One region of the Bradyrhizobium sp. McL0615 genome, then DNA from elsewhere that is predicted to be linked to it. Evidence: predicted binding sites of a transcription regulator. Region 1 holds the regulator's gene; each other region holds the start of a gene.
What was found. The regulator PhoB, encoded in region 1, activates phosphate uptake and scavenging genes when phosphate is short. The targets are predictions, from matches to a motif close to TGTCATNNANCTGTCAT.

Region 1 (10,613 bases):
CGGGGTGAACTGGTAGACCGAGGAGCAGAACTCGCAGGTCACCACCACCTTGCCATCCTTGACCATCTCGGCGCGGTCTTTTGCAGCAAAAGTTTTCAGCATGGCCGACACCGCATCACGCGAACACGAGCATTGCGCGCGCAGCGGCAGCGGCGAGAAGACGCGCACGCCGCGTTCGTGAAACAGCCGGTACAGCAAACGCTCGCCCGACAGGTCGGGATCGATCAGCTCGACATCCTCGACGGTGCCGATCAGCGACTGGCCCTCGACCCAGGCGTCATCCTCGGCAACGGAATGCGTCACCGCGCCATCGGGCGCATCACCGGGATGCAGGTCGGCCTGCCGCGCCCGCTCCGGCGCCTTGGGCAGGAACTGCAGCAGCATGCCGCCGGCGCGCCAGCGGTGCTTCGGACCGCTGCCGTCGCCACCGCGCCATTCCTCGCCGACCGCAAGCCGCACGCGGGTCGGGATCTGCTCGGAGCGCAGGAAATATTCATGGGCGGCGTCTTCCAGGTTGCCGCCGTCGAGCGCCACCAGGCCCTGATAGCGGCTCATGTCCGCGCCCTGGTCGATGGTCATCGCGAGATGGCCCTTGCCGAGCAGGGCGCCTGAATCCTGGCCGTCCTTCAGCCGCTTCGCGTCATAGCGCGCATAGGCGCGCAGCCGGTCGGGCAACTGGAAATCCACGATCAGGAAAGACACCGGACCGTCGGTCTGGGTCTGCAGGATGAAGCGGCCGTCGAATTTCAAGGCCGAGCCGAGCAGCGTCGCCAGCACGATCGCCTCGCCGAGCAGCTTGCCGACGGGCGCGGGATAATCGTGCTTGGTCAGGATGTCGTCGAGCGCGGGGCCGAGCCGGGTCAGCCGGCCGCGCAGGTCGAGTTCGGCGACCTCGAACGGCAGCGCCGCGTCATCGACGGGAACGGACGACGGCGCGCGAATGGGCGCCTCGGTCGTGATTTTCGGGTCTGATTGTGAATCCATGGCGCTTTATCTGGGGGCTAAGAGGGAAAATTGAAGGGGGTTGAAGAGGACGAAACCACCTCCACGAGTCGTCCCTGCGAACGCAGGGACCCATAGCCACCGGCCTCCATTGTTACGAACGACGTCTAACACACAGCGAAAATCGCGAGATCACGCGGTATGGGTCCCTGCGTTCGCAGGGACGACGGTGAACGCTACCGCAGCGACGACGACGAAAATGCTACGCCACTTCGTTAAAACACCAGGCCAAAATGCCCTTTTGCGCGTGCAGGCGGTTTTCGGCTTCGTCGAACACCACCGATTGCGGGCCGTCGATCACCTCATCGGTGACCTCCTCGCCGCGGTGGGCGGGCAGGCAGTGCATGAAGATCGCGTCCGGCTTGGCCAGCGACATCAGCTTCTCATTGACCTGATAGGGCTTGAGCACGTTGTGGCGGTGCTCGCCGTCCTTGTCGCCCATCGACACCCACGTATCGGTGACGACGCAGTCGACGCCGCGGACCGCGGCTTCGGGATCGTTGCCGAGCACGATGGGCGCCTGCGTCGCCTTGATCCAGTCCTTCATCGCCTTGTTCGGCGCGAGTTGCGGCGGGGTTGCGACATTGAGCTGGAACTTGAAACGCTCCGCCGCGTGCGCCCACGAGGCCAGCACGTTGTTGTCGTCGCCGGTCCAGGCCACGGTCTTGCCCTCGATCGGCCCGCGATGCTCCTCGAAGGTCATCAGGTCGGCCATCACCTGGCAGGGATGCGAGCGCCGCGTCAGCCCGTTGATCACAGGCACGGTGGCGTGCGCGGCCAATTCCAGCAGCGCATCGTGGTTGAGGATGCGGATCATGATCGCATCGACATAGCGCGACAACACGCGGGCGGTGTCGGCGATGGTCTCGCCGCGGCCGAGCTGCATTTCCGCGCCCGTCAGCATGATGGCCTCACCGCCAAGCTGGCGCATGCCGACATCGAACGACACCCGCGTGCGCGTCGAGGGACGTTCGAAGATCATCGCCAGCGTCTTGCCTTCGAGCGGCTTGCCGGCCTTCTCGTGCGCCTTGAGCTTGGCCTTCATGTCGGCGCCCAGCGCCAGCATGTTGCGCAACTCCTTCGGCGGCAATTCGTTTATATCGAGGAAGTGACGGACGGATTTGCTCATCACCCCGCCGCCTTCTTCAACTGATTGCCCGACAGCGCGATGCAGGCGCGCTCAAGCATCTGAACCGACTCGTCGATCTCGGCCTCGGTCACGATCAACGGTGCCAGGAACCGCACCACATTGTCGCCGGCGCCGACGGTGAGCAATTTCTCGCCGCGCAGCGCGTTGACGAGATCGCCGGAGGGCACTACGGCCTTGACGCCGACCAAAAGCCCCTCGCCGCGCACTTCCGAGAGCACGGTGGGATAGCGGTCGACCACGAAGGCCAGTTTCTGTTTGATCAAAAGCGACATCTTCTGCACGTGATCGAAGAAGCCGGGCTTCAGCATCACGTCGAGCACGGCATTGGCCGCCGCGATCGCCAACGGATTGCCGCCGAAGGTCGAGCCGTGCGAGCCGGGCGTCATGCCCGAAGCTGCGTCCGCAGTGGCCAGCACCGCGCCGATCGGAAAGCCGCCGCCGAGCGCTTTCGCCAGCGACATCACATCCGGCGTCACGCCGACGCGCTTGTAGGCGAAGAGATCGCCGGTGCGGCCCATGCCGGTCTGCACCTCGTCGAACGCCAACAGCAGGCCGTGCTCGTCGCAGAGCTGGCGCAGCGCCTTGAAGAAGGACTGCGGCGCCGAGCGCACGCCGCCCTCGCCCTGCACCGGCTCGATCAGGATGCCCGCGGTGTGCGGCCCGATCGCCTTCTTCACCGCTTCGAGATCGCCGTGCGGCACCTGGTCAAAGCCGTCCATCGGCGGGCCAAAGCCTTCGAGATATTTGGCGGAACCGGTCGCGGCGAGCGTGCCCAGGGTGCGGCCGTGGAAGGCGCCCTCGAAGGTGATGATGCGATAGCGCTCGGGATGGCCCTTGGAGAATTGGTAGCGGCGCACCACCTTGATCACGCCTTCCATCGCCTCGGCGCCGGAATTGCAGAAGAAAACCATGTCGGCAAAGCTCTGCTCGCAGAGCCGCGCGGCAAGCTTTTCGCCGTCCGGGCTCTTGAACAGGTTCGACATGTGCCAGAGCTTTGTCGCCTGCTCCTGCAGCGCCGCGATCAGGTACGGATGGCAGTGCCCCAGCGCGTTCACCGCAACGCCCGAGGTGAAGTCGAGATAGCGATCGCCATTGGTGGCGGTCAGCCAGCAGCCCTCGCCGCGCTCGAAGCCGAGATCGACCCTGGCGAAGACGGGGAGCAGATGCGACGTGGCGCTTTGGGTCATGGCAATCACTGAAGGTTTTGACCGGCCGCGGAGCATGCGAGCGTGAGCGCGAACGCGGCAGCAGCCGGTCTTGCGAAAACGAAACGTGCCGCCTCTTAAGGGCGGCACGTAGGAGGTATTCTATGTGGGCGGCGGTCGCTGTCAACACGCCACAAGGCTGTGTTTCCAGCACTGAAAGCGGGCCTTCCTGCGGCGCAAGAAAGGTTAATTCCGTAGGATTGCGGTGTGGTGCAAAACACGCACTGCAATGCAGAGATGCCGGAACATGTGGACGCATCGGCGCGGACTCTTGCGCCCGAGTCCCGCCATATTGTAGCTTTTGGGCTGTCGGGTACGACATCTCGTGCGGCGGATCTGATCCCAAGAGTCCATTTTGTACAGCGTACACGTTCGGGCGCGGCTTTCGCGCCCGGCGAGGGCTAAGGGATTCTGACCGCAGGGATTTTTGAGACGAATGACGTCGCCAGTGCTGCCCCTGATTGGCCGGCGCGATGCGAAGGGAAGAATGCGATGACGGTATTGACCTGGTCCGACGATCGCGTCGAACAGCTGAAAAAGCTCTGGGAAGCCGGATTGTCGGCCAGCCAGATCGCCGCGGAACTCGGAAATGTGACGCGAAACGCTGTGATCGGCAAAGTGCACCGGCTGGGCCTGTCCGGCCGCGCCAAGAGCCCCTCCTCGGCCGCCCCGCGGCAGCGCAAGGCGCGCCCGGCGCAGCAGATGATGCGGGTATCGCGCCCGGTATCGCGCGGCAACACCGCGCTGGCGCACGCTTTCGAGGTCGAGATGGAGCCGGATCCGATCGCCTTCGACAACGTGGTGCCGATGAGCCAGCGGCTGTCGCTGCTCGAACTGAACGAAGCCACCTGCCACTGGCCGGTCGGCGATCCCTCGAGCCCGGAATTCTTCTTCTGCGGCGGCAAGGCGCTCGCGGGCCTGCCCTATTGCGCGCATCACTCGCGCGTGGCGTATCAGCCGGCCTCCGACCGGCGCAGGCAGCAGCCGAAGCCGACGCGGTAAGTTGCGATTTATCGAGCCCGGATGGAGCGCAGCGCAACCCGGGCTACGAACCAAATGGTTTGTCGTCCCTGCGAACGCAGGGACCCATAACCACCGATGTCAGTGGTTATGCTTCGCTGGAGCTCCAGCGTTTTTCAACAATCGAGATTTGTGGGTATGGGTCCCTGCGTTCGCAGGGACGACGGCGGTTGCGAACGCTGAAGCCTTACGGCTCCACCTTCGCAAACCGGTCATCCAGCGCGTAGCCGGCGCCGCGCACGGTGCGGATCGGGTCCTGCTCGCGGCCGGGGTTGAGCAGTTTGCGCAGGCGGCCGATATGGACGTCGACGGTGCGCTCGTCGATATAGATGTCGCGGCCCCAGACGCTGTCGAGCAATTGCTCGCGGCTGAAGACGCGGCCGGGATGCTCCAGGAAAAACTCCAGCAGGCGATACTCGGTCGGGCCGAGATCGATCTGGCGGCCCGAACGCGCGACGCGGCGTTTCTCGCGATCCAGTTCGATGTCGCCATAGGTCAGCACGGTGGCGAGCCGCTCCGGGCTCGCGCGCCGCAACAGGCCCTTCACCCGCGCCAGCAGTTCCGGCACCGAGAACGGTTTGACGATGTAATCGTCGGCGCCGGTCGCCAGCCCCCGCACCCGCTCGCTCTCCTCGCCGCGCGCGGTCAGCATGATGATCGGCAATTGCTTGGTCTCCGGCCGGGCGCGCAGGCGCCGGCAGAGTTCGATGCCTGACAGACCGGGCAGCATCCAGTCCAGCACGACGAGATCGGGCACCCGTTCCTTCAACCGGGTATCCGCATCGTCGCCGCGCGCGACGGTTTCGACATCATAACCTTCGGCGTCGAGGTTGTAGCGCAACAGCGTGGTCAGCGCTTCCTCGTCCTCGACCACCATAATGCGCGCGCTCATCTTCTATCCCTCAGCTATTCGGTACGGTCGTGGCAAAATTCGTCATGTCGCCCTTCGGGCGCTTGTCGAGCATCTGCTGGCCCTCGATCATGTAGAACACGGTCTCGGCGATATTGGTGGCATGGTCGCCGATCCGTTCGATGTTCTTGGCGCAGAACATCAAATGGATGCAGAACGAGATGTTGCGCGGGTCTTCCATCATATAGGTCAGGAGCTCGCGGAACAGCGAGGTGCAGATGGCGTCGACTTCCTCGTCGCCCTTCCAGACCGCCATCGCCGCCGGCAGATCGTGCGCTGCATAGGCGTCCAGCACCGACTTGACCTGCGACTGCACCAGGTCGGTCATGTGTTCGAGGCCGCGCATCAGCTTCAGCGGCTGGAAATCGTTTTCCAGTGCTGCGACGCGCTTGCCCATGTTCTTGGCGAGGTCGCCGATCCGCTCCAGATCGGTGGCGACCCGCATGGCGCCGACGATCTCGCGCAGGTCGATCGCCATCGGCTGGCGGCGCGCGATAGTCAGCACCGCGCGCTCCTCGATCAGATGCTGCAGCCGGTCGATCTCGACGTCAGACGCGACGACGCGCTTGCCGAGAGCGACGTCGCGACGGACCAGCGCGTCGACGGATTCGGTGATCATGCGCTCAGCCAGGCCGCCCATCTCGGCGACGAGACGGGTCAATTCCTGGAGGTCGCTGTCGAATGCCTTGGCGGTGTGTTCAGAAGCCATGTGTTATCTCCTCAACCGAACCGGCCGGTGATGTAATCTTGGGTACGTCGATCGCTCGGCGAGGTGAAAATCTTGTTGGTGTCGTCGAACTCTATCAGCTCGCCGAGATACATGAAGGCGGTCTTGTCCGAGACGCGGGCCGCCTGCTGCATGTTATGGGTGACGATGGCGATGGTGTAATCCTCCGCCAGCTCCTGGATCAGTTCCTCGACCTTGGCGGTCGAGATCGGGTCCAGCGCCGAGCAGGGCTCGTCGAACAAAATCACCTCGGGCCGCACCGCAACCGTGCGCGCGATGCAGAGCCGCTGCTGCTGGCCGCCGGACAGCGACAGCCCGCTTGCGTTCAGCTTGTCCTTGACCTCGTTCCACAGCGCGCCACCGCGCAGCGCCTTCTCGACCCGGCCGTCCATCTCCGACTTGGAGATCTTCTCATAGAGCCGGATGCCGAAGGCGATGTTTTCGTAGATCGTCATCGGGAACGGCGTCGGCTTCTGGAACACCATGCCGACGCGGGCCCGCAGCAGATTGAGGTCGAGCTTGGGGTCGAGGATGTTGGTCTGGTCGAGCATCAACTGGCCGGTCGCCTTCTGGCCGGGATAGAGGTCGTACATCCGGTTGAAGATCCGCAGCAGCGTGGACTTGCCGCAGCCGGACGGGCCGATGAAGGCGGTGACGCGGTTGGTGCCGAGCGTCAGGTTGATGTTCTTCAGCGCATGGTGCTCGCCATAGTAAAAGTTCAGGCCGCGGGCGGTCACCTTCGGTGCGGCCTCGGGCAGCGCCACCTGCGGAACGGGCCCGCTCGCGGTACTCACTGATACGGAGAGTTCGGTCATTTGGATGTCCTCTCGGCGCCGAGAATGCGCGCGCCAATATTCAGGGCAAGTACGGTGAGCGTGATCAGCAGCGCCCCGCTCCAGGCGAGCTGCTTCCAGTAGACATAGGGGCTCTGCACGAAGTTGTTGATGGTGACGGGAAGGTTCGCCATCGTCTTGGTCAGGTTCAGGCTGAAGAACTGGTTCGACAGCGCGGTGAACAACAGCGGCGCAGTCTCGCCGGCGACGCGGGCGGTCGCCAGCAGCACGCCGGTGATCAGGCCCGAGCGGGCGGCGCGATAGGCGATCCGCCGGATCACCAGCGAGCGCGGCAGCCCGAGAGCGGAGGCGGCCTCGCGCAGCGGATTGGGCACCAGTCCCAGCATGTCCTCGGTGGTGCGGACCACCACGGGGATCACGATCACGGCGAGCGCCAGGCAGCCGGCGAAGGCCGAGAAGCCGCCCATCGGCACCACGATGGCGCCGTAGATAAACAGGCCGATGATGATCGACGGCGCGCTCAACAGGATATCGTTGATGAAGCGGATCACCGAGGTGAGCTTGTCGTGCTTACCGTATTCGGCCAGATACGTGCCGGCGAACAGGCCGAGCGGCGCGCCGATGCCGACCCCGATCACGGTCATTATGATCGAGCCGATAATGGCGTTGCGCAAACCGCCATCGGTCGATCCGGGCGGCGGCGTATCCTGGGTGAAGACGGCGAGGTTGATGCCGGCGAGGCCGTTGTAGAACAGCGTGAACAGGATCAGCGCGAGCCAGGTCACGCCGAACAGAGCGGCACCGACGCACAGCGTGCGGATGATGATGTCGAAGCGGCGGCGGGAAGCGTAGATCGGGTTCATGTCAGTTCCCCGCCTTCTTTTCCAGCCGCATCAGCATCAGCCGGGCGGCGGCAAGCACGAAGAAGGTCAGCACGAACAGCAGCAGGCCCAGCAGGATCAGGCCGGATTGATGCAGCCCGTCGCTCTCGGCGAATTCGGAAGCGATGGCGGCAGAGATCGTGGTGCCCGGCGCGAAGATCGAGGACTGGATCTTGAACGAATTGCCGATGATGAAGGTCACCGCCATGGTCTCGCCGAGCGCGCGGCCGAGCGCCAGCATGATGCCGCCGATCACGCCGACGCGGGTGTAGGGGATGACGACGTTGCGGACGACTTCCCAGGTGGTGCAACCGACGCCGTAAGCGGCTTCCTTCAAGACCGGCGGTACCGTCTTGAAGACGTCAACCGAGATCGCGGTGATGAAGGGCAGCACCATGATTGCGAGAATCAGCGCGGCGTTGAACAGGCTGAGATAGGACGGGGGACCCGCGAAGATAGTGCCCAGCACCGGGACGCCGTCGAACACGCTGATCATGAAGGGCTGGAAGGTGTTGGCCAGGAACGGGCCCAGCACGAAGAAGCCCCACATGCCGTAGATGATGGAGGGAATGCCGGCGAGCAGTTCGATGGCCAGGCCAATCGGACGGCGCAGCCAGAGCGGACAGATCTCGGTGAGGAACACGGCGATGCCGAGACCGACGGGAATGGCGATCAGCATCGCGATCCCGGAGGTGATCAGCGTGCCGTAGATCGGGCCGAGCGCGCCGAGAACAGGCGGATCGGCCGACGGCGCCCAGCGCTGCGTCCAGAGGAAGGCTGCGCCATATTCGCGGATCGCGGGCCAGGCGCCGACAATGAGCGAGATGATGATGCCGCCGAGAATGAGGAGAACCGAGATCGCGCAGGCGCGCGTGATCCAGTAGAAGGTGACGTCGCCGAGCTTGAACGCGCTGAGAGCCCTTGCGCGATCATAAGGTCCGGCAGCATCCATTACGTCGCTTTCAACCGCCATTTCTGCCACGCCAATCCCCTGTACTTATAGCCCAATGACCCGGACTTCGGTGCACGGCTTTTTGGCTCGCGCATTGTTCTTGCCTCTCCGGTCCCGAGAGGGGTGCTCAACCCGGGCATCCCGGGTTGAGCGATCGTGTTGCGAGGCGAAAGGCCCCGTCAGCTCTTGATCTCGGCGGTCCAGGTCTTTTCGATCAGCTTGACCACCGATTCCGGCATCGGGATGTAGTCGAGCTCTTCGGCCATCTTGCCGCCCTTCTCGAACGACCATTTGAAGAACTTGATGGCTTCCTGGGAGGCCGCCTTGTCGGTCGCATCCTTGTGCATCAGGATGAAGGTCGCCGCCGTGATCGGCCAGGAGGCTTCGCCGGGCTGGTCGGTAAGGATCACGTAGTAGCCGGGCGCCTTGGCCCAGTCGGCGTTGGAAGCGGCCGCCTGGAAGGCTTCGGTGGTCGGCTGCACGGTCTTGCCGGCCTTGTTGATCATCGCCGCATAGGTCAGCTTGTTCTGCTTGGCGTAGGCATATTCCACGTAGCCGATGGCGTTCTTGGTCTGGCCGACATTGCCGGCAACGCCTTCATTGCCCTTGGCGCCGACGCCGGTCGGCCACTCGACCGCGGTGCCGGAGCCAGCCTTGGCTTTCCATTCGGCGTTCGACTTCGAGAGATAGTCGGTGAAGTTGAAGGTGGTGCCCGAACCGTCGGAGCGGCGCACCACGGTGATGGCGTCGGCCGGCAGCTTCAGCTTCGGATTGAGCTTTGCGATCGCGGCATCGTCCCACTTCTTGATCTTGCCGAGATAGATGTCGCCGAGCACTTCGCCCGACAGCACGAGCTCGCCCGGCTTGATGCCTTCGAGGTTCACGACCGGCACGATCGCGCCCATCACCATCGGCCACTGCACCAGGCCGTCCTTCTCGAGCGTCTCATGCTTGAGCGGCGCGTCGGTGGCGCCGAAGGTCACGGTCTTGGCCTGGATCTGCTTGATGCCGGCGCCGGAGCCGATCGACTGGTAGTTCAGACCGTTGCCGGTCTCCTTCTTGTAGGCGTCGGCCCACTTCGAATAGATCGGGAAGGGGAAGGTCGCGCCCGCGCCGGTGATATCGGCAGCGAAGGCCGACGTCGAGGCGGCGACCAGGCCGGCTGCGACGATAGCTTTCATGAAATTCATGGTGGTCTCCATCTGGTGAGCGAAGCGCCTGTTGCGCCCGATCGCGCTCACTTGCCGCTCATCTAGGAGCGATCGATAGAGCTTTTACGAAGGTTCGATGACAGTTGGATGACATATCTAAGCGACTGAAATCGCTTTGATTTATTGCGCCGACGGGGTCTTGGCCTGGGGAAAACAGGCGGTAAGGTCGCGCGGTTCCCAGGCACGCTTCCGATCAACCGCGGAGCGACGGCCAGATCAAATATAACTATAAAACCAGTATTATGGTTGTAATTTCGGCGGCTTGCGATATTGAGGACCATGGACAGAGAACTCGCCGCACGCTGCCTCGCCGAACTGGGCAACCTCACCCGCCTGGACATCTATCGGCTTCTCGTTCGCGCCGGCCCGCCGGGGCTCAAAATCAGCGAAATACAAACCCGTCTCGACCTGGCGGCATCGACTTTGGCCTTCCATCTGCGAGGCCTTGTCAGCGCAGGCCTCGTTGCACAGGAAAAGATCGGGCGGGAGGTGATTTGCCGCGCTCAGTACCATCGTATCGACTCCATCATCGGGTTCCTGCGGGAGCATTGTTGCGAAGGGTTTGAGGACGATTTGCCGGCAGAGGCCGGGCGCCGTGCAGGCTGAGCTACCGCAGCCGGCCCGCCCAAAATTGCCGGCCATTCACTATGGTTGGGTCATATTGGGGGCCGGCACATTTGGCTCATTCATGACGCTTCCCGGCCAGACGGCGGGCGTCTCCGTTTTCTTCGATCCCATCACCACCGAACTCGGCATCTCGC
Region 2 (10,613 bases), 3.6 Mb from region 1:
ATTACCGGCTACTGCGGCAAGAGCGAGGTGCTGGACGATGCGATCGCTTCCTTCGCGATGGCCTATGCCAAACAAACTATCCTCGATCACGCCGCTCTTGTGAAGGCAAAGGGCCCCGCGACATCGGCCAAGACGACCACGGTCAGGCCCGCAAAGGCTGCCTAGATGGCAAGCCGGCGGTAGCCGATCTTGCTGAATTTCGCTGTGAAAGTCCCATGTCGGAGGCATTCGCGTCGGTTTGGCCGGAGCACGGCGACTTCCGATCAACCCCGACAGCAGACGTGGCAGTACGGCCTCTGCATGTTTGCTTGTGTCACTGGAACGCCGCCGTTTTCGGCGTTACTTCCGCACGATCGAGCCGGCTCGGCCGACCAGCCGCGCCAGTTGCTTGAAGCGGCTGCCGACGCGGTCGGCGACGAGATCGACCATACGGTGTTCGAACACCAGCATCAGCTTGCGGCCGCGGCTGCGGAAATGCGTCGCGGGCAAGACGCCGGTACGCGCCGCCGAAATCAAATGGGCGACGCGGAACGCCGCGCCGAGAAGGCGGGCGCGTTCATCCATGGCCGGCGGCACCAGTTCGCGGATCCGCGTCGGCGGTTCGTTTTCTTCGCTGAGGCCGGCGTAGCGATAGAACACCGACAGCGCGACGAAGGCGCGGCCCTGGTGGCTGATCGAGCCGAAATTGCCGTTGGTGATCAGGCTCAGCGTTTCCTCGCCGCGGTGGTCGGGATGCACGCGCCAGCCGACATCGGACAGCAGGCAGGCGGCGTGGCGCAGGCGGCGGTCTTCCTCGGTCTCGCGCAGTTTTACGACGCGCACCAGCCGATCGGTCCAGGCCACCAGTTCCTCGGCGTGACGCGCCGAGCGTGACAGCAACCCGTTGAGGGTCTGCGCCGCGCATATGAAGCCGTCCTTGGCGCGCTCCTGCGGCGGCAGCATCTCATAGAGCAGACCTTCGCGGACACCGAAGGTCGAAAACACGATCGTCTTCGGGCGGCCGACGCGGATGATGTATTCGAGCACCAGCGCGGCATAGGTCAGAAGCGGACGCCGGGCATCGGCGACCACTTCGATATCGGCGAGCATGTTGGCGGCCGCCAGCCGGCGCAAGCGTCGGGCGAAATCGAGCGCGTCGGCGGCCGGCAACTCATAGCCATGCATCACCCGCAGCGGATAGCCGCTCTGGACGATGTGGATACGCGCCAGCGCACGCCAGGTGCCGCCGACCGCGTAGAAGGTGCGGCCACTGCCGGCCTTGAGCTGGGCCACGTCGGACAGATTGGTGCTGACAATGCGTTCGGCGCGCTTCAGCGATTTGTGCGACAGATCCTGCAGCGCCAGGCTTCCGAGCGGCAGCGTGACGCCGCTGCTGACGCGGTTGCGATGCACGTCGATCAGTTCAAGCGAACCTCCGCCGAGATCGCCGACAATGCCGTCGGGATTGTGGATGCCGGAGACGACGCCGAGCGCGGAAAGTTTTGCTTCGCGCGGTCCAGAGAGGATTTCAATGTCCGCGCCGCAGATGCGCTCGGCCTTGGCGATGAAGTCGGGGCCGTTCTTGGCGTCGCGGCAGGCGGCGGTGGCGATGGCGAAAACACGCCCGACCTGCTGGATGCGACACAGCGCCCGGAACCGCCGCAGCGCCGTCAGCGCCTTGGCAACAGCGTCCTCGGCCAAAAGGCCAGTGCTCTGCACCTCGCGGCCGAGCCCGCACAGCGCCTTCTCGTTGAAGATGGTGACGAGGCTGCGCGCCATCGTCTCATAGACGACGAGACGAACCGAGTTCGAGCCGATGTCGATGACGGCGACGCTGGAAGCGCGCTTGCGCGGTCGCTTCACAGCCGGAATTCCTTATGATGATGGCGGACGTTCGTTACGGCGCGTGAGGCGGCGCGGCGAAGATTCCTTGAGAGACTTTCCACGGCCAGACAGACTCGGATTCGTCATGAAATAGTTGTGCAGGTTGAACGGCTCTTCGCCTTTCGCGGCCTTCATACGCGTTGAGGACCCGTCCGGCAATAACTGCCAGCTCTGCTCGGTATCCTTCAGATTCGCGACCATGATCTGTTCGAGAACCTGCTGATGTACCGTGGGATTTTGCAACGGACAGAGGATTTCGACGCGGCGGTCCAGGTTCCGCGGCATCATGTCGGCCGACGAGATATACACAGCCGCCTTCGGGCCGGGCAGGCCTTGCCCCATACCAAAGCAGTAGATGCGGCCGTGCTCCAGGAAGCGGCCGATGATGGATTTGACCCGGATGTTCTCGGACAGGCCCGGAATGCCCGGCCGCAGACAGCAGATGCCGCGCACCACCAGTTCGATCGAGACGCCGGCCTGCGAGGCCTCGTACAGCGCGTCGATGACATCGGGGTCGACCAGTGAATTCATCTTCATCCAGATCACGCCCGGCTTGCCGTGCCTGCTGTGATTGGCCTCGCCCTTGATGTGTTCAATGATGCGCTTGCGCAGCGTCAGCGGCGACACCGCCATCCGCTCGATGTCGCTCGGCTCGGCATAGCCGGTGATGTAGTTGAACACCCGCGCCGCATCGCGGCCGATGATCGGGTCCGAGGTAAAGTAGGACAGATCAGTATAGATGCGCGCGGTGACCGGATGATAATTGCCGGTGCCGGTGTGGACATAGGTCGTGAGATTGCCGCCCTCGCGCCGCACCACCATCGACAGCTTGGCGTGGGTCTTCAGTTCGAGAAAGCCATACACGACCTGAACGCCGGCGCGTTCGAGGTCGCGCGCCCAGCGGATATTGGCTTCCTCGTCGAACCGCGCCTTCAACTCGATCAGCGCGGTCACCGATTTGCCGGCTTCCGCAGCCTCGGCGAGCGTGCGCACGATCGGCGAATTATTCGAGGTACGGTAGAGTGTCTGCTTGATGGCGACGACATCGGGATCGCGGGCCGCCTGCTGCAGAAACTGTACGACGACGTCGAAGGATTCGTAGGGGTGATGGACGATGAGGTCCTTTTGCCGGATCGCGGCGAAGATGTCGCCGCCGTGGTCGCGCACCCGTTCGGGATGGCGCGGCACGTAGGGCGTGAATTCGAGGTCGGGCCGGTCGAGCCGCGTCAGTTGTGAGAGTTCGTTCATCGCCAGCACGCCGTCGACCAGAAACACCTCGTCGTCGGCGGCGGAAAGCGCCTGCTGCACGAAACCGCGCAGCGCTTCAGGCATCTTGGCTTCCATCTCGAGGCGGATCACCGAACCGCGGCGGCGACGCTTCAGTGCGCTCTCGAACAGGCGGACCAGATCTTCGGCTTCTTCTTCGATTTCGAGTTCGGAGTCGCGGATGATGCGGAAGGCGCCCTGGCCCTTGACGGTGTAGCCGGGGAACAGGCGGCCGATGAACAGGCCGGTGGCCTGCTCCAGCGGGATCAGGTGCACCGCGCCGTCCTTGCCCGCGGGCATGCGGATGAAGCGGTCGATCTTGCCGGGCATGCGGATCAGCGCATTCATCGGCTTGCCGTCGGACACCCGCGCCAACTGCAGCGCGATGGTGAAGCCGAGGCTCGGGATGAACGGGAACGGATGCGCCGGATCGATCGCCAGCGGCGTCAGCAGCGGGAAGATGTTGCGGAGGAAATGATCCTCGAGCCAGCCGCGCTCCGCCTTGGTGAAGTCGTGGCCGTCGACAAGGGTGATACCCGTCTCCGACAGGGTGGCGCGCAGATCGCGCCAGATCGCCTGCTGGTCGGAGGCGAGTTCCGAAACCGTCTTGTTGATGAGGGTGAGCTGCTCGGACGGCGTCATGCCGTCAGGGCTACGCTCGGCGATGCCTTCGCGGACCTGTGCCTTGATACCGGCGACGCGGACCATGAAGAACTCATCAAGGTTATTGGCGGAAATCGACAGGAATCGTACCCGTTCCAGCACGGGATGGCCCGGATTGACCGATTCCTCGAGCACCCGGCGGTTGAAGTGCAGCCAGGATAGTTCCCGATTGATGAATCGTTCCGGGCTCGTGGCAATCGCGGGAGGAGCCTCGGCAATTGGTTCTTTTTCTTTTATTTCAATAACTTGTGCCGATTCCATAAGGCTTTGGTCCATCTTCGGGAGGCGCGGGGCTAGTTTAGGGGGATGCGGCCCACAGCATGTGATACGCCGATGACGTTTCAATGACATTGATGTTCCGCCTCAGGCCGCCGTCAAGGCCGCAGGAGCACGGACAGGCCGATCAGGCGTTGCGCAGCACTTCCACGGCCAGCGCCCGGGTCACCGGCCGGCCGAGCCGCAGCGCCTCGGTATCCAGCAGGTCCACCGCCTGGCGGGCGGCGGCATAGGAGCGCTCGATCCGGGTAACGAGGTAGCTCACGACCGTCTCGTCGATGCTCAATTGGCGGTCCGCGCAGAACTTGATGATCAGGCCGCGAAACAGCAAGTCGTCGGGCGGCAATAGCGGTACGACGGGGGCGGCGCGCAGCCGCGACCTGAGATCGCGCAACTCGACCTCGAACGCCACGGGCGGAACGCGCCCCGTGATCAGGACGAAGGCCTCATCCTCGCGCGCGAGGTTCAGGAGGTGAAACATCGCGCGTTCGTCGAAGTCGGCCGGTCGCAGGTCTTCGACCACCAGCGCACCGGTAGCGAGCGCGCCGGGGACGGTAGTGGGGGTGAGCGCATGCGCCGATATCGAGCGCGCGCCGGCCTGCTCGGCCCAGATCGCGGCGAGATGGCTCTTGCCCGAGCCCTCCGGTCCCACCAGCAGCATGATGCGGTTCGGCCAGTCCGGCCAGCTTTCGATTAGCGAAAGCGCGGCTTCATTGGCCGGCCCTTCCAGGAAATTGTCGCGGGTCAGGCTCTCCGCATGCGGCAGCGCAAAGGCAAGCTGACGAGGTTGAACGCGAACTGCCACGCAAATCTCCAGGCCGGGATCTTACAGCCTTCATAGCGTTTTCAAGCGAAGTGGGCACCGGTTTCGCGTGAAGAAAACGCGTCAAAAAACAAGGACGGTTAGCGCGCGTCGATCGTGCTCATGTGCCGCACCCACTCGACGAGATAGAGCGAGACGGAAACCAAAGTAAAGACCGTAACAAAACCCATCAGGATCACGTCATAGGGCGTCGGCTTGAAATTGAACCCGAGCGAACCCAGCACCAGCGCCGCGAACGCCACCTGCGCCACCGTGTTGAGCTTCGACACCATCAGCGGCTTCATCGGAATTGGCTTGTCGAACAGCCACGACACGATCACGGCCGTGACGATCATGATGTCGCGCGACACTACCAGGATGACGAGCCAGCGCGGAACCGCGCCCCAGATGCCAAGCGCCACGAAGATCGACACCAGCAGCGCCTTGTCGGCGAGCGGGTCGAGCAGGGCGCCCAGTTCGCTCGCCATGTTGAACCGCTTGGCGAGAAAGCCGTCGACGGCGTCGCTGACGCCGGCAATGACGAAGATCGCGAAGGCGATCTCCATCTGGCTGGAAACGATCGCCCACACGATGACCGGCACCAGAATGATGCGCCCCAGCGTAATGATATTTGGAATACTCAACTCGGTCGCTTCCCGGCTCCCGGCCCAAATCCGGCCCCTGGCGGGTTCTGCCGGTTCTTATCTACATAGTATATGCGCCAAGCGCTTGCGAGCCATTGCAGGATCGCGGAATTCCTCGTAACCAGCCGTCATCATACTGGAATTTGGGCATGATCGACCGCAAAAACGGGCTCACTTACGCGGATTCGGGCGTCGATATCGATGCGGGCAACCGCCTGGTCGATCTCATCAAGCCGATGGTCCGCGCCACCGCCCGGGCCGGCGCCGACGCCGAAATCGGCGGATTCGGCGGCCTGTTCGACCTCAAGGCGGCGGGTTTCAAGGACCCGATTCTGGTGGCGGCGACCGATGGGGTCGGCACCAAGGTCAAGATCGCGATCGAGACCGGCCTGCATGGCGGCATCGGCATCGACCTGGTAGCGATGTCGGTCAACGACCTCGTGGTGCAGGGCGCGGAACCGCTGTTCTTCCTCGACTATTTTGCCTGCGGCAAGCTCGACCCGGAAACGGCTGCGGCCATTGTGGCCGGCGTCGCAGAGGGGTGCCGGGAATCCGGTTGCGCCCTGATCGGCGGCGAGACCGCCGAAATGCCGGGGCTCTACAAGGACGGCGATTACGACCTCGGGGGCTTTGCGGTGGGAGCCGCCGAGCGCGGCACGCTGCTGCCGAGCGGCGATATCGCCGTGGGCGACGCCGTGATCGGATTGGCCTCGTCGGGCGTGCACTCCAACGGTTTTTCGCTGGTCCGCAAGATCGTGGAAAACTCCGGTCTCGGCTTCGATGCCCCGGCCCCGTTCTCGCCGGTCATGACGCTGGGCGGCGCGCTGCTGGCGCCGACGCGGCTCTATGTCAAATCCTGCCTGCGCGCGATCCGCGAGACCGGCGCCGTCAAGGGCCTCGCCCACATCACCGGCGGCGGCTTCACCGACAACATTCCGCGCGTGCTGCCAAAGCATCTCGGCGTCGGCATCGATCTGGCGCGGCTGCCGGTGCTGCCGGTATTCAAGTGGCTGGCGGAGCAGGGCGGCATCGCCGAGCTCGAATTGTTGCGCACCTTCAACTGCGGCATCGGCATGATCGCGATCGTCAAGCCGGATGCGATCGAGCAGGTGACGGAAATTTTGACCGCAAGTGGCGAAACCGTCGCCCTGCTCGGCGAAGTGATCCCGGCTGCGGGTGAACATCGCGTGGTCTACAACGGTCACCTCGATCTTTCGCAATGAAGCGCCGTGTCGCCATCCTGATCTCGGGGCGCGGATCCAACATGGCCGCGCTGATCGATGCGGCGAAGGCCCCAGAGTTTCCGGCCGAGATCGTCGCCGTCATTTCCAACCGGGCCGATGCGGCCGGGCTCGCGAAGGCAGAAGCGAGCGGCATTGCGACTGTCGTCATCGAGAGCAAGCCGTTCGGCAAGGATCGCGCCGGCTTCGAGGCCGTCCTGCAGCGGGCGCTGGATGAAAACAAGGTCGAGCTGATCTGTCTCGGCGGGTTCATGCGGCTGTTCACCGCCGAATTCGTGCAGCGCTGGTACGGCAAGATGCTCAACATCCATCCCTCGCTGCTGCCGTCCTTTCCGGGCCTCGATCCGCACGGCCAGGCGTTGCAGGCCGGGGTCAAGATCTCGGGCGCGACCGTGCACTTCGTGATCCCCGAAACCGACGCCGGCCCAATCATCATGCAGGGTGCGGTCATGGTGGCCGATGACGACACGGCCGAGACGCTGTCGCAGCGCATTCTCGGCATCGAGCATCGTATCTACCCGGAGGCGCTGCGGCTGCTTGCTAGCGGCAAGCTTCGCCTCGAAGGCGACATCTGCAGGATCGACGGCGGCACCGATCGCGACGGCACCCTGATTTCGCCGCGGACGATCTGATATTATGCTCGTATGCGCGACGGGGCGCGATACAAGCGCTCCGCAAAATCCATTGAGGTTCCATGATCACGCTCTATGGCTCCGGGCCGAATTTCGGCCTTCCCGACGCAAGCCCGTTCGTGACCAAGGCTGAGACCTTGCTGCGGATGTCGAAACTCCCGTTCGAAAAGGCGCTGATGAGCTTTTCGAAGGCGCCAAAGGGCAAGATTCCCTACATCGAAGACGATGGACAGTTGCTCGGCGACTCCACGCTGATCCGCTGGCACCTCGAAAAGAAATACGGCATCGATTTCGACCAGGGCCTTACCTCCGAGCAACTCGCGATCGCCTGGGCGTTCGAGAAAATGGCGGAGGACAATCTGTACTGGGCCAGCGTCTATTTCCGCTGGATGATCGATGCCAATTTCCGCAAAGGGCCGGTCAATTTCTTCAGGGGCGTGCCTGCGCCGGTCCGGCCCGTCGTCGTCTCGATGATCCGCCGCCGCCTGCGCAAGACGTTGCAGGGGCAGGGGATCGGCCGTCATTCCGCCGACGAGATCACCGCGATTGGAATCCGCTCAATCGATGCGATGGCGGCCTATCTCGGCGACAAACCGTTCTTCATGGGCAGCACGCCGGCCGGTATCGACGCTACGATGTTCGCCTTCGCGGTCAGTGCGATTTGTCCGCTGTTCGAATCGGATTTGCAGCGGGCGGCGGCAAGCCATGACAATCTGCGGCGGTATGTCGGCCGGATGATCGCGAGGTTCTATCCGGAGCTCAGCGAGATCGCGGGCTGCCGGGCCGCGGCCTGAATGCCGGGATGGGCGTTCGCAAGCTTTGGTGGCTGCCGGAAGCATCGTCGCCGTGTCGCCCCGGCTGTGGCAGCCGAACCACAATGGTGCGTATTCGGCGGCCGGCCGGGGGGCTAACCGATTGACCCTTCGCACGAACTGGGGGCAAATCGCTCCGGTTGATCGGGATTTGTGCATTTTTTTGGGCCCGCGCTTCTGCCTTTTTGGGAATGGATTGCATGCGCTGCTCATCGCGGCTTTCGCGGGCACGAAAAATCGGGACGAGGGGCACGCTCGCGCGACTGGTCGCGATTGCGGTCGTTCTCATCGGCATTATGTCCGCCGCGCAGGCGCAATCGCCGACTCCCACACCCACTCCGACGCCGACCCCTTCGCCGACACCCAGTCCAACGCCCACGGTGATCAATTCGGCGGTGTCGTCGGGCGCGGCGGTGACCAATCTCGGCAGCAATTTCCTGGAACGGCTGGGCAATCAGTCGAGCAACGGCTTCAATCGCCTGCAGCGGACCAACCCCGGCGGCGGCGGTGCCTCGGAGAGCACGGAAGCACCGCGCTACCGGACCTGGTTCGAAGGCTACGGCAACTATACGAAGAACGGCGCGGTCGGCGATTTCGTCGGCGACACCAGAAAGACCTGGGGCGGCGTAGCCGGGATCGGCGCGCGGGTGGCGCCGGGCATCAATATCGGCTTCTCGGTCGACCAGAGCCGCTCGGCGATCGATATCCCGCTGGCGCTGCAATCGGCGACGATCGACCTGACCCAGATCGGTTTCACCGCCTCCGTCGACAGCGGACCGTGGACCTGGGCCAGCGCGGTGGTGCACGGCTTCGGCAACATCAATTCGCGCCGCGACACGGGGCTCGGTATTGCGACCGCCGGATATAATGCGCGGCTCGACGGCGTGCTGAGCGAGATCAGCTATTACTGGACCAGGGACCAGGGCCGCATCGTGCCCAAGGCGGCGTTCGAATACGTCCGCGCCCAGACCGGATCATTGCAGGAGATCGGGGGCCTCGATCCCGTGACGGCGACGGGCGCCACCGTGCAGCGCGGGCGGCTGTTGATCGGCGCGGAGATCGGCCACTACTGGATCTTTGACGGCAAAATTCTCGACCTGTCGGGCTACGGCAAGTTCGTCGACAACCTCGTGCAGAATTTCTCCGACATCACGGTGAGTCAGGGCGTGCAGAGCATCACGTTCCAGGGTATCGGGGAGAGCCGGTACGGCGCCGATGCCGGCGCTTCTGCCTCGCTGAGCCTGACCAATACCGCGCGGCTCTACGTCAACTATGATGCCAAACTGCGCGCCGCGATGCAGTCGCACCAGGGCACGCTCGGGCTGGAGTTGAAGTGGTAGCCCAGCGCAAACTATTAGCCGGCTAGAAGCGTACCGGTTCGATAGTCAAATAGGTACACTGATCGATTGAAATCGATGACCTCAATGCCGTTACCCAGGCACCTGAACCCTTCCGTGAAAATGTCAGCACCGCCGGCGCTCCAAATCTCTTCGCCTGTAAGCGAAAGACGAGAAATCTGCAGTTCGCCGTGGGATATGAGTGCTTCGTGAAGGCAATCCCAATAGACTCCGAAGCATGTCGCCACATCAACGCTTCGTGACCACTCCCTCAAACCTGTCACAAGGTTCAAGCAGACCACTTGATCACCCACCGCAAGATAGAGGCGACCGTCTACCTCGACGGCGGAGTGTTGATGGACGGTAGAGCATCCTCCACTGGCACCAAAGACTGCGGACCATTTCCCGTCAGTTCTCACTCCGTGAACGGAGGTTAGATTCTCGCTATCAAGACGAATTTCCGTATCGTATGTTCGCGGATTGTCCGCGGACCGAAACGAGTATGTCGGCTCATCGACAATCGTTACTTGGCCCTCACGGGTTTCTAGAACGAGGCTACGCTGCGATGTTCCCATTGCTGTGATTCAGAGAGCCGTTCTAGACCCGGTCGACTCTCACGACTCTGCCTTTTTCGATCGCGAGCGCCAGCCTGCCGTGTTTCAGCGCAATCGCGGCTTCGCCGAACAACTCGCGGCGCCAGCCGTGCAGAGCGGCGACGTCGGCGTTGTCGTCGGCGGCGATCTGGTCGAGATCGTCGACGGTGGCGATCACTTTGCTGGCGACGGCGTGGCGCTCCGACGTCATCCGTAGCAGCACCTTGAGGAGTTCGACGGTCGCTGCCCCGTTTGAATTGCCGCGCGGCTTTTCGATCTTCGGCAGAGTGTGGGGATCGCGGGCAAGGCCACGCTGCACGGCGGCGACGATGTCGGTGCCCCATTTGGAGCGGTCAAAGCCTTTCGGCAGCGAGCGCAGGCTGGCGAGGCGCTCCAGCGAGGTCGGCGCGTGGGTGGCGATGTCGCCGACCGCATCGTCCTTGAGCACGCGTGAGCGCGGCACGTCGCGGCTTTGCGCTTCCTG
Region 3 (10,613 bases), 2.3 Mb from region 1:
ATCTCGCGGCCCGCGGCAATCGGCGGATCATCGTCGAGATACATCTGGGAGACGAAATTGACCTCTTCGCCATTGAGCCGGGCAGGGATCACCAGGCCGGATTCGGTGTAGCTGCCGAAGCCGGAGCTATCAGGCATCTTGATCCACTCGTAGTGCACGACGGGCTGATCGATCGGCTCCAGCGGCTCGGGCAGGCCGGCGCGGATCAGGTCGGGATCGGTCTCGTAGCTGATGACCAGGAATTCCCGGTTGACGAAGCGATACGGTCCCGCCGGATAACTCGGACCGGCCATCGGCATCGACGGAAGCTTGAGCACGTCTGCCTTGCGCATCGAAAATCCCCTTAACTAGTGAGCGGTCCAGCCGCCGTCGACCGGCAGCGTGGTCCCCGTGATCGATCGGGCGTGGTCGGTGCAGAGAAAGTTCACCAGTGCCGACAGCTCTTCCACGGTGACGAAGCGCTTGGTCGGCTGGGCTGCGAGCAGAACGTCGGAAATCACCTGCTGTTCGGTGATGCCGCGCGCCTTGGCCTGTTCGGGGATCTGCTTCTCCACCAGTGGCGTCATGACATAGCCGGGGCAGACCGCATTGACGGTGATGCCATGTTCGGCAAGTTCGAGCGCGGCGGTCTTGGTCAGGCCGGCAATACCGTGCTTGGCGGCGACGTAGGCCGACTTGAAGGGTGAGGCGACCAGCGCGTGCGCCGAGGCGATGTTGACGATCCGGCCCCAGGACTTCTTCTTCATCCCGGGCACCGCAAGCCGCGTGGTATGGAATGCGCTGGAGAGGTTGATGGCGAGGATCGCATTCCATTTCTCGACCGGGAATTCCTCGATCGGGGCGACGTACTGGATCCCGGCATTGTTGACCAGAATGTCTACGCCGCCGAACGCATTCTCAGCCTGCGCGATCATGCCGGTGATTTCAGCGTCGTCGGCCATGTTGGCCCCGCTATAGAGCACCTTGATGTTATGACCGTTGGCGAGGTCGCCGCGAATGGCCTCGATCTCTCCGGCGTCGCCGAACCCGTTCAGCATGACGTTCGCGCCGCTGGCGGCGAGGCCGCGCGCAATGCCAAGACCAATTCCGCTGGTCGAACCGGTCACGATGGCTGATTTTCCCGATAACATGGCAATGGCTCTTCGGATGAGAATGAATGCGCACGAGGCCACGCGATTGCAGATGCCTCGCCGGCCGCAATGCGCAATTGCTAGTGACCATCGACGACAGCGATGTGAGAAATTTTCTTCAGACGTGTGACAGCGGCAGACGCGCGTGAGCGCGACGACCAGCATTGTCATACCGGTGTCACCGCTGCCCTGAATTCTGCTAGCGATCGTTGATTTCGTTTCTCATGAGGTATTGCCATGGACGCGCGCACACCACATTCAGCCAGCTCCATCGCGCCAAGCTGGCGCCCGGATCGCTGCGACCGGATCGCGCTGGTGCTGCAGGGCGGCGGGGCGCTAGGCGCCTACCAGGTCGGTGTCTACCAGGCGCTGCACGAAGCCGGCATCGAGCCGGATTGGGTGTGCGGGGTGTCGATCGGCGCGATCAATTCGGCGATCATCGCGGGCAATCCGCGCGAGCAGCGTCTGGAGCGACTGCAAATCTTCTGGGAGCGCATCACAGCGCGCAAGGTCTGGCACTACACGCCGGATGGTGACGTCTACCGCAAGGCCCGCAACCTGACGAGCACGTTCCTGACGACCACGCTGGGGCAGCCCGGCTTCTTCAAGCCGCACGACGTCAGTCCGTGGTTCAGCCCCGCCGGTGCCAAGACCGCGACCAGCTATTACGACACCGGTCCGTTGCGCGAAACACTGCTCGAACTGGTCGACTTCGATCTCATCAATTCGCGCAAGGTTCATTTCGCGGTCGGCGCCGTGAATGTACTGAGCGGCAATTTCCTGTACTTCGACAACAAGAACGAGGTGATCGGCCCCGAACACGTGATGGCGAGCGGGGCGTTGCCGCCGGCGCTGCCGATGGTCAAGATCGGCACCGATCACTTCTGGGATGGCGGCATCGTTTCCAACACCCCTCTGCAGCATCTGCTGGACCAGGAGGACAAGATGAATTCGCTGGTGTTTCAGGTCGACCTGTTCAGCGCCCGCGGCGCCTTGCCCCGCGATATCCAGGAGGTGTTGGCGAGGCACAAGGACATCGTTTATTCGTCCCGCACGCGGCACAATACCGATGTCTACAAGCAGATGAACAATCTGAAGACCGATCTGCACAAGGCGCTGCAAAAAGTTCCGGAGGACCGGCTCAGCGAGCATGAGCGCTCATTGCGGGACCGTCTCGCCGACCTACCCGAAATCACCATTCTGCAGATGATCTATCAGCAGAAAGCCTATGAGGGCGATTCCAAGGACCATGAATTCTCGGCCACGTCGATGCGCGAGCATTGGCAAAGCGGGCTGGAAGATACAAGGCGGACGCTGAAGCGACGGGATTGGCTGGCCTTGCCCGAACAAGGCATGGGCATCGTGGTCCACGACGTGCACCGCGAGCGCGACTACTGAAATCGCGCGACGCTGCGGGGCGGCGCGCTCAGTAGCGCGCCGGCACGTACAATTCGGGCGGTATCGGTCCGCGGCTATATTCGGGGTTGCGAACCCGCGCCGGCAGAACGACCGGGTCGTGGCTGATTTCCTGGTAGGGAATTTGTTCGAGCAGGTGCGCGATGCAGTTCAGCCGCGCCTTCTTCTTGTCGACGGCCTCGACCACATGCCAGGGAGCTTCCGGAATGTGGGTGTGCTCCAGCATCGCTTCCTTGGCCTTGGTGTATTGCTCCCAGCGGGTGCGCGCTTCCACGTCCATCGGGCTGAGCTTCCACTGCTTGAGAGGATCGTGGATCCGCATGGTGAAGCGCAAATGCTGCTCTTCGTCGGTAATGGAGAACCAGTACTTGATCAGAATGATTCCGGAGCGCACCAGCATGCGCTCGAATTCCGGCACCGAGCGGAAGAATTCGTTGACATCGTCTTCGGCGCAAAATCCCATCACGCGCTCGACGCCGGCGCGGTTGTACCAGCTGCGATCGAACAGCACGATCTCGCCGCCGGCCGGCAGGTGCGAAACGTAACGCTGGAAATACCATTGCGTGCGCTCGCGCTCGTTCGGCGCCGGCAGCGCCGCGACGCGGCAAACCCGCGGATTGAGCCTCTGGGTGATGCGCTTGATGACGCCGCCCTTGCCGGCGGAATCGCGGCCCTCAAAAATCACCACCACTTTCAGCTTGTGGTGCTGCACCCATGTCTGCAATTTTACCAGTTCGCCCTGCAGGCGGAATAATTCCGTGAAGTAGACGCGCCGGTCGACGGTCTCTTTTGCGGTATGGTCGGAGAATTCGTTGGTCAGCGCATCGAGGCGATCGTCGTCGATTTCAAGCTCCAGTTCCTCATCGAAACTGTCGAGCATTTCCGCGTGGATGCGATCGTGGATTGATGTGGTCATAGGTGGCTCCGGCTGCGGACCTGTTGGGTCGCGTGGCGTGAATGCGAATATCGGACGGCGGAATCGGGACACGGCACCTTGCAGAAAGCAGAAGGCCGGAGTTTGGCTCCGGCCTTCCGCTACCCGTCGAGGCTGCCCGCATGGCAGCGACCCTGCCGCACCGCCGATACTCAGAACAGATTCGAGAACAGCACGTAGAGGCCTGCCGACAGGCAGATCGCGGCCGGCAGCGTCAGCACCCATGCCATCAGGAGATTGCGGATGGTTGCCATCTGCAGGCCGGAACCGTTGGCCGCCATGGTGCCGGCGACGCCGGATGACAGCACATGTGTTGTGGAAACCGGCAGGCCGAAAATGTCGGCGGCGCCGATCGTGGCGGCGGCGACCAGTTCGGCGGACGCGCCTTGCGCGTAGGTCAGATGCGTCTTGCCGATCTTCTCGCCGACGGTGACGACAATGCGCTTCCAGCCGATCATGGTGCCCAGCCCAAGCGCGATCGCTACCGCGATCTTGACCCAGAGCGGGATGAATTTGGTGGCTGAGTCGAGCGAGCCTTTGTAGGCCTTGAGGGTGTCGACCTCTTCCTTGCTCAGGTCGCTTTCCTTGTCCTTCATCAGGAAGCGGATCGCTTCGGAAGTCAGGTACATGTCGTTGCGGGTGTTGCCGACGGCTTCCGCCGGCACCTTGTTCAGCGAGCCGTATTTCTGGACCTGCTCGCCGACGTCCTTCACCAGCACGGCCAGCGAGGGAAAGGTGCCTTCGCTGATCTGGCGGGTGGCGACGTATTGCGTCACCGCGGGCCGCGGGTCGCCGATGATGCTGTGGCCGGCGCCTTTGGCGGCGACCACCTTGGAGGCGGCTTGCGAGATCGTCTGGAACTGCGCCACCTGGGATTCCGGCAGCGCGCGGTTCAGCGCGTAGGCGGTCGGCACCGTGCCGATCAGGATCAGCATGATCAGGCCCATGCCCTTCTGACCGTCGTTGGAGCCGTGCGCGAAGCTGACGCCAGTGCAGGTCGCGATCAGGATGCCGCGGATCCACAACGGGGGCGGCTTGTTGCCTTCAGGCGCGGCATACAGGGCGGGATTGCGCACGATGAACTTCAGCACCAGCAGCAGGACCGCAGCCATGATGAACCCGAACAGCGGCGACAGCAAAAGCGCGTAACCGATCTCGGTTGCCTTGGTCCAGTCGACACCCGAGGTGCCGTCGCGGCCGCGCATCAGCGCGTTGGCAATGCCGACGCCGATGATCGAGCCGATCAGCGTGTGCGAAGAGGATGCCGGCAGGCCGAAATACCAGGTGCCGAGGTTCCAGATGATGGCCGCAATCAGCAGCGCGAACACCATCGCGAAGCCGGCGCTGCTGCCGACCTGCAGGATCAATTCCACCGGCAACAGCGAGACGATGCCGAAGGCGACCGCGCCCGAGGACAGCAGCACGCCGAGGAAATTGAAGAAGCCCGACCACATCACGGCGAATTCCGCCGGCAGCGAATGGGTGTAGATCACGGTCGCGACCGCGTTGGCGGTATCGTGGAAACCGTTGACGAATTCAAATCCAAGCGCGATCAGCAGCGCCACGAACAGCAGGAGATAGGGCAGCCAGGCGGTGACCCGCATGCCGGTCGCGTCGATGTCGGCGTAGATGCTGTAGGCGACGTATAGCAGCCCGGCGGCGAGGATGCCGAAGAACAGGATCATGGTCAGGGGGTTGAACCCCTTGTCGAGGTTCGGCCGCGAGGCCGGTTGGATAGGCGCCGCCTCGTCGCCCATCGATGGATTGAGTGCAATATCGGTCATTCTGACCCCCCGTCGTCATATGCTTGAGAAGACGGCATCTTTGACCGAGGGACTTGAAGGTTAGATGACAGGCGCAGGTGTTGCGCCGGCCGGTCGGATCGCGCGATCACGCGCAGCAATGCGCGTCGGCCTTGGCCGTTCGGGTACTTCCTGTTGGAATCGTTGGGGCTTTGCGGGCGCGATGCTGTCGATTGCTGGCGCGCCGTCACGTGTCATGCGGTAACCGGGCAGCAAGAAAGTGGGTCGCGCGCTGCACGGCGCCGGGGCTGAAGGGGGACCGCGCAGCGCGTCGACCGTATGGGAGCATCATGGCGTGACCAGACGTCCCCACATTCCCTTGAGAATGCGGTTGTGTACTCCATCAATTAATGGTTGCAAATGCGATTGTCAATTTCCCCGTTATATCTCAACAGAAATTGCGGTTGCCGGATTGGCGGGCTTCAGGCCGCCTGTTCTGATTTTCGCAGCAGGTCGGCGGCGATCTTGAGGTCTTGAACGAAGCGCTGATATTCCCGTGCCTTGGCATCGGCGTCGGGCAATCGCAACAGATAGGACGGATGCACGGTCACCAGCGCCCGGGTTCCATCATCGAGATCGATCAGGTGTCCGCGGTTCTTGTTGATCGGTGTGATCTTTCCCAACACGCTTTGCGCCGCGGTGGCGCCCATGGCTACCACCAGCTCGGGTTTGATCGCGGCCAGTTCGCGTTCGTACCATGGCCGGCACGCCTTGATCTCCGGCGTGTTGGGCTTCTGGTGCAGGCGGATTTTTCCGCGCGGCACGAACTTGAAATGCTTCACCGCATTGGTGACGTAGACCGTACGGCGGTCGATCCCGGCTTCTTCCAGCGCGCGGTCGAGCATCTGCCCCGCGGGCCCGACGAACGGTTTTCCGGCGAGGTCTTCCTTGTCGCCCGGCTGCTCGCCGACCAGCATGATCCGCGCGGTTGGCGGGCCTTCGCCGAACACGGTCTGGGTGGCATCCTTGTAGAGGGGGCAGGCGCGGCAATCGGCGGCTTCCTCGCGCAGGGTTTCGATATCGTCGCCGGCGTGCTTGCGAGCCATTTCGCTTCTCTTGTCGTCTCTCTTGGGCGGTTCCAGCCGCTTCTGCGCCTTGTGCGGTTCGGTCGCCGCATTCGCGATCATCGCGCTTGCGGTACGTCCGGCACCTTCGATCAGGGGTTTAATCAACGAGGCCTCCGGCAGGTTCCGCCAATACTTCTTCGGCATCTCGTTCCGCATCGCCGCCACCTTCAGCCGTGCCGGGTTGAAGATTGAGGCGTAGTAGCGCCGCCAGGTTTCCTCCAGGCGGTCCGCGGTAGGGGCTTCGGATTTGCCGACACCGGGCGTGATCGAGACGGCATGGCCGTCCCAATGCGCGCAGGCATCCGGCGTCAGGATCGACCAGGGCATGTCGGCGAAGCGGCGCGCGAAGAAGGGCGCGGCCAGTTCGACGATGTGATGCTCCGGCTCGAACCAGGCCACGAAGTGCGATTTCTGCTCGCGACCGACTTCGCGGAAGCGGACAAAGGCATGCATCTTGTGCTCGTCGCGGCGCACCGCCTTGGCCATCGCGGCGATCTCGGCCACGTCAGGATCGGTTGCGATATCAAGCAGATCGTGGTGAGTTCGCAACCGCCACAGCAGGCGGTAGAGCAGGGCGAACCGCTCGGGGTTGCGGTGCAGGATCGCGACTTCTGCCTGTTCGACGAATTTGGCAGGTACGTTGAAGGTGCCATGTGGCGGCTCGAGCGGCGGGGCCGTCGGCGCGAACAGTTCGGGCGCATCATCAGCCACGCGCCAGTTCACGTCGGAAGGTTTTACATCGTTTAACGCCAGCGCGCGGGCGGCCTTGCGCCAGCCGTTGAAGTCGGTTTCGCTGTCGAGAGTGATGAAATGCATGTCTCTCCTCCTTGGCAATCCATTTTTTCACTTGTTGAGGCATGGATTGCTTCGCTTCGCTCGCAATGACGCTGTGGGGTTAGAATCCAAATCCCAACTGCGTCGCCTTCGGCTTGAACCGCTCCACCAGCCCCGCGCCATCGAGCAGATGCAGCGATGGCCGGTGGTCGCTGAGCACGATGAACGGCAGCGCCTTCTTTTGCGGAATATGCAGCCGCGACAGATCGGCCAGGCGGATCGAGGTCAGGCGACGCGTGGCGATGATGCGGTCGACCGCCTTGGTGCCGAACCCCGGCACCCGCAACAGATCCTCGCGGCTGGCGGTTGCAACATCGAGCGGGAAGCGGTCGCGGTGGCGCAGCGCCCAGGCCAGTTTCGGATCGATGTCGAGCGGCAACATGCCTTTGGCCTCCTCGACGATCTCGCAGGCGTCAAAACCGTAAAACCGCATCAGCCAGTCGGCCTGATAGAGCCGGTGCTCGCGAAGCAGCGGTGGGGGAACAAGCGGCAACGCACGGCTCGCATCCGGGATCGGGCTGAAGGCCGAATAATAGACGCGCTTGAGCCGATAGGAGCCGTAGAGATTGGCGCTGGTGTCGAGGATGGTTTTGTCGCTGGCCGCATCCGCGCCGATGATCATCTGCGTGCTCTGGCCGGCAGGCGCAAAGCGCGGCGGCTTTGTTTTCGTCGCGGTCCTGACGTTCTCCTTTGCTTCGTCGAGCCTCAAGCGCAGCCGGCCCATGGTGCGGCGGATCGCGCGCACGTCCTTTTCCGGCGCGAATTTGGCGAGGCTCTTTTCCTCCGGCATTTCGATGTTGATGGAAAGACGGTCGGCATATTTGCCGGCTTCCGCAATCAACGCGTCATCGGCCTCCGGAATGGTCTTGAGATGGATGTAGCCGCGGAAGTGATGCTCCTCGCGCAGTTTTCGCGCAACACTCACCACCTGCTCCATGGTGTAGTCGGCGCTGCGGATGATGCCGGAGGAGAGAAACAATCCCTCGATGTAGTTGCGGCGATAGAAGTCGATCGTCAGCTTCACCACCTCGTCGACCGTGAAGCGGGCGCGCGGCACGTTCGACGACGTGCGGTTGACGCAATATAAGCAATCGTAATTGCAGGCGTTGGTAAGCAGCACCTTCAGCAACGAGATGCAGCGTCCGTCCGGCGCGTAGGAATGGCAGATGCCCATGCCGGGCGCGGTCGAGCCGAGGCCCTTGCCGTCGCTGGAATCCCGCTTCTCTGTCCCCGAGGAAGCGCAGGAAGCATCGTATTTCGCCGCATCCGCCAGGATTTCCAGCTTACGTTGCACGTCCATCGTTGAATCCCTTTGATTCCGCTCATGAATCGCTCGAGTGATGATCTCGATTGACTCTGCCGGGCCGGTTAGCTTTATATTAGAACATATCATGAACAAATGAGCCAGCCGCGGGTTCACTCGGGAAGAAGCGGTAACGGCAAATTTTCTTAAGGAGCGGGGCATGAGCACCGCACGCACAAGCACGCTTGCGAATTTGCGGGGACGCATCGAACGGCTGGAGTCGCATGGCGATGCGCCTGACCTCAACAAGGTCGCGCTCGGCCATGCGGCAGCGGATGCGATGCTATGCGGCGGTCTCGCGGTCGCAGCGGTGCATGAAGTGTTCGCCGAGGGCCATCAGAGCGCATCAGCCACGGGCTTCATCGCGGGGCTTGCGGGAAGGGTATCACCGCGCCGGCCGCTGGTCTGGGTGCGGCAGGATTTTTCGGAAATCGAATCCGGTGCGCTGTCGCCGAACGGGCTTTGCGAACTGGGCCTCGATCCGCGGCTGCTGGTGACGGTGCGCGCGCCCGACACCGACGCCGCGTTGCGGACCGCCGCCGACGCGCTGGCCTGCGATGCGCTCGGCGCCGTCGTGCTGGAAGTCTGGGGGCAGGCGCGCCAGCTCGATCTCGTCGCCAGCCGCAAACTCACGCTGGCCGCGGCGGCCTCCGGCGTCACCGCGCTGCTCTTGCGGATGGCCGCGGAGCCGCGGCCCTCCACCGCGGAAACAAGATGGATCGTGCGCGCGGCGCATTCGCCGCCGTCAGCGCCGTGGACTGCGTGGGGCGCGCCTGTGTTCGACGCGCAGCTGGTTCGTAACCGTCATGGCCCGGTCGGCCGCTGGATCATGGAATGGAATTGTGATGAGTGCCTCTTCAGCGAACCGGCGGCGCATCCTCAGCCTGTGGCTGCCACGCCTGCCCATCGACCGCATCAAGCGCAAACTTTTGCAGAACGGCGACGCGCTGGATAAAACACCCAGCGTCGTCGTCGCCAAGCAGCACAACGCCATTGTGATCTACGCGCTCGATGATCTGGCCGTGCATGCCGGCCTCTCGATCGGCCTGCCGCTCGCCAATGCCCGCGCGATCTGCCCCGAACTGACGGTGTTCGACGCCGACGAGGTCGCCGACCGCAAGACGCTCGATGACATCGCCGACTGGTGCGACCGCTTCACCCCATTGGTGGCGATCGATCCGCCGCATGGGCTCTATCTCGACATTACCGGCTGCGCCCATCTGTTCGGCGGCGAGCGCGCGCTGCTGCAGGCGGTCTACGGCGCGCTGAGCCGCCGCGGTTTTGCCGTCAGCGCCGCGATCGCCTCCACCCCGATCTGCGCCCGGACGCTAACGCGCCACGCTTCCGGAAAGATCATTGCCGAGGGCGAGGAGGCGGAGGCCGTCAGTCCGCTGCCGGTCTCCGCGCTCGGCGCCGGTGACGCCATCACCAGCGGCCTGCGCCGTGCGGGGTTAAAGACCATCGGCGACGTCGCCGCGCGCGGGCGTCACGAAATCACGGCGCGGTTCGGCGCCGGCTTCACCACGCTGTTGGAGCAGGCGCTGGGCGAGGGCGACGCGCCGATCAGCCCCCGCAAACCGCTGCCGGATTACATCGTGGAAAAGCGCTTTCCCGAACCTGTCGCCACCGACACCGTGATCGCGATGAACCTGTCCGCGCTCGCTGCCATGCTGGTCACGGCGATGGACAGACAGGGCAAAGGCGCGCGACGGCTGGATGCGAGCTTTTTCCGCACCGACGGCGCGGTACGCACGATCTCGGTCGATACCGGCCGTCCGGTGACAAAGCCGGATATGATCGACCGCCTGTTCCGCGAGCGGCTCGATGCGCTGAACGATCCCCTCGATCCCGGCTTCGGCTTCGATCTGATCAGGCTTTCTGCCAGCCGCACCGAGATCGTAGTGCAGCAGCAGCGCGATCTGGACGCCAATGTCCATGACAATGATGAACTGGCCGCGCTGATCGACCGCATCGCCGCGCGCATCGGGGGAAAACGCGTCGTCGTGCATCTGCCGCAGGATACCCACATCCCCGAGCGCGCGGTGCTGGCCGTAGCCGCACAGCATCATCTGGCGGTCGCCGCGCAGGCGGCATGGCCCGAGCGTATCGAAAGCGAGCCGCCGCTGC

Region 2: the regulator PhoB is predicted to act here: its motif matches at 4,126-4,142, upstream of ACPPVP_RS20935 (RNA degradosome polyphosphate kinase).
Region 3: the regulator PhoB is predicted to act here: its motif matches at 5,318-5,334, upstream of ACPPVP_RS14700 (inorganic phosphate transporter).

What each region holds. Positions count from the first base shown of each region.
Region 1 covers NZ_CP188254.1:835,806-846,418, reverse strand. The annotation lists gene ACPPVP_RS03890 (Hsp33 family molecular chaperone) at 1-984, opposite strand, end outside; gene argF (ornithine carbamoyltransferase) at 1,205-2,131, opposite strand; gene ACPPVP_RS03880 (aspartate aminotransferase family protein) at 2,131-3,339, opposite strand; gene ACPPVP_RS03875 (GcrA family cell cycle regulator) at 3,850-4,359, shown strand; gene phoB (phosphate regulon transcriptional regulator PhoB) at 4,565-5,269, opposite strand; gene phoU (phosphate signaling complex protein PhoU) at 5,280-5,996, opposite strand; gene pstB (phosphate ABC transporter ATP-binding protein PstB) at 6,008-6,829, opposite strand; gene pstA (phosphate ABC transporter permease PstA) at 6,826-7,671, opposite strand; gene pstC (phosphate ABC transporter permease subunit PstC) at 7,673-8,662, opposite strand; gene pstS (phosphate ABC transporter substrate-binding protein PstS) at 8,821-9,831, opposite strand; gene ACPPVP_RS03840 (ArsR/SmtB family transcription factor) at 10,132-10,458, shown strand; gene ACPPVP_RS03835 (MFS transporter) at 10,541-10,613, shown strand, end outside.
Region 2 covers NZ_CP188254.1:4,439,464-4,450,076, forward strand. The annotation lists gene ACPPVP_RS20925 (DUF2252 domain-containing protein) at 1-165, shown strand, start outside; gene ppx (exopolyphosphatase) at 340-1,842, opposite strand; gene ACPPVP_RS20935 (RNA degradosome polyphosphate kinase) at 1,855-4,053, opposite strand; gene ACPPVP_RS20940 (chromosomal replication initiator DnaA) at 4,196-4,873, opposite strand; gene ACPPVP_RS20945 (CDP-alcohol phosphatidyltransferase family protein) at 4,972-5,514, opposite strand; gene purM (phosphoribosylformylglycinamidine cyclo-ligase) at 5,664-6,737, shown strand; gene purN (phosphoribosylglycinamide formyltransferase) at 6,734-7,387, shown strand; gene ACPPVP_RS20960 (glutathione S-transferase family protein) at 7,450-8,181, shown strand; gene ACPPVP_RS20965 (autotransporter outer membrane beta-barrel domain-containing protein) at 8,400-9,539, shown strand; gene rnd (ribonuclease D) at 10,134-10,613, opposite strand, start outside.
Region 3 covers NZ_CP188254.1:3,102,478-3,113,090, forward strand. The annotation lists gene ACPPVP_RS14680 (acetoacetate decarboxylase) at 1-332, opposite strand, end outside; gene ACPPVP_RS14685 (3-hydroxybutyrate dehydrogenase) at 348-1,130, opposite strand; gene ACPPVP_RS14690 (patatin-like phospholipase family protein) at 1,368-2,528, shown strand; gene ppk2 (polyphosphate kinase 2) at 2,557-3,462, opposite strand; gene ACPPVP_RS14700 (inorganic phosphate transporter) at 3,633-5,264, opposite strand; gene ACPPVP_RS14705 (UdgX family uracil-DNA binding protein) at 5,705-7,165, opposite strand; gene ACPPVP_RS14710 (putative DNA modification/repair radical SAM protein) at 7,245-8,483, opposite strand; gene ACPPVP_RS14715 (ImuA family protein) at 8,647-9,441, shown strand; gene ACPPVP_RS14720 (Y-family DNA polymerase) at 9,332-10,613, shown strand, end outside.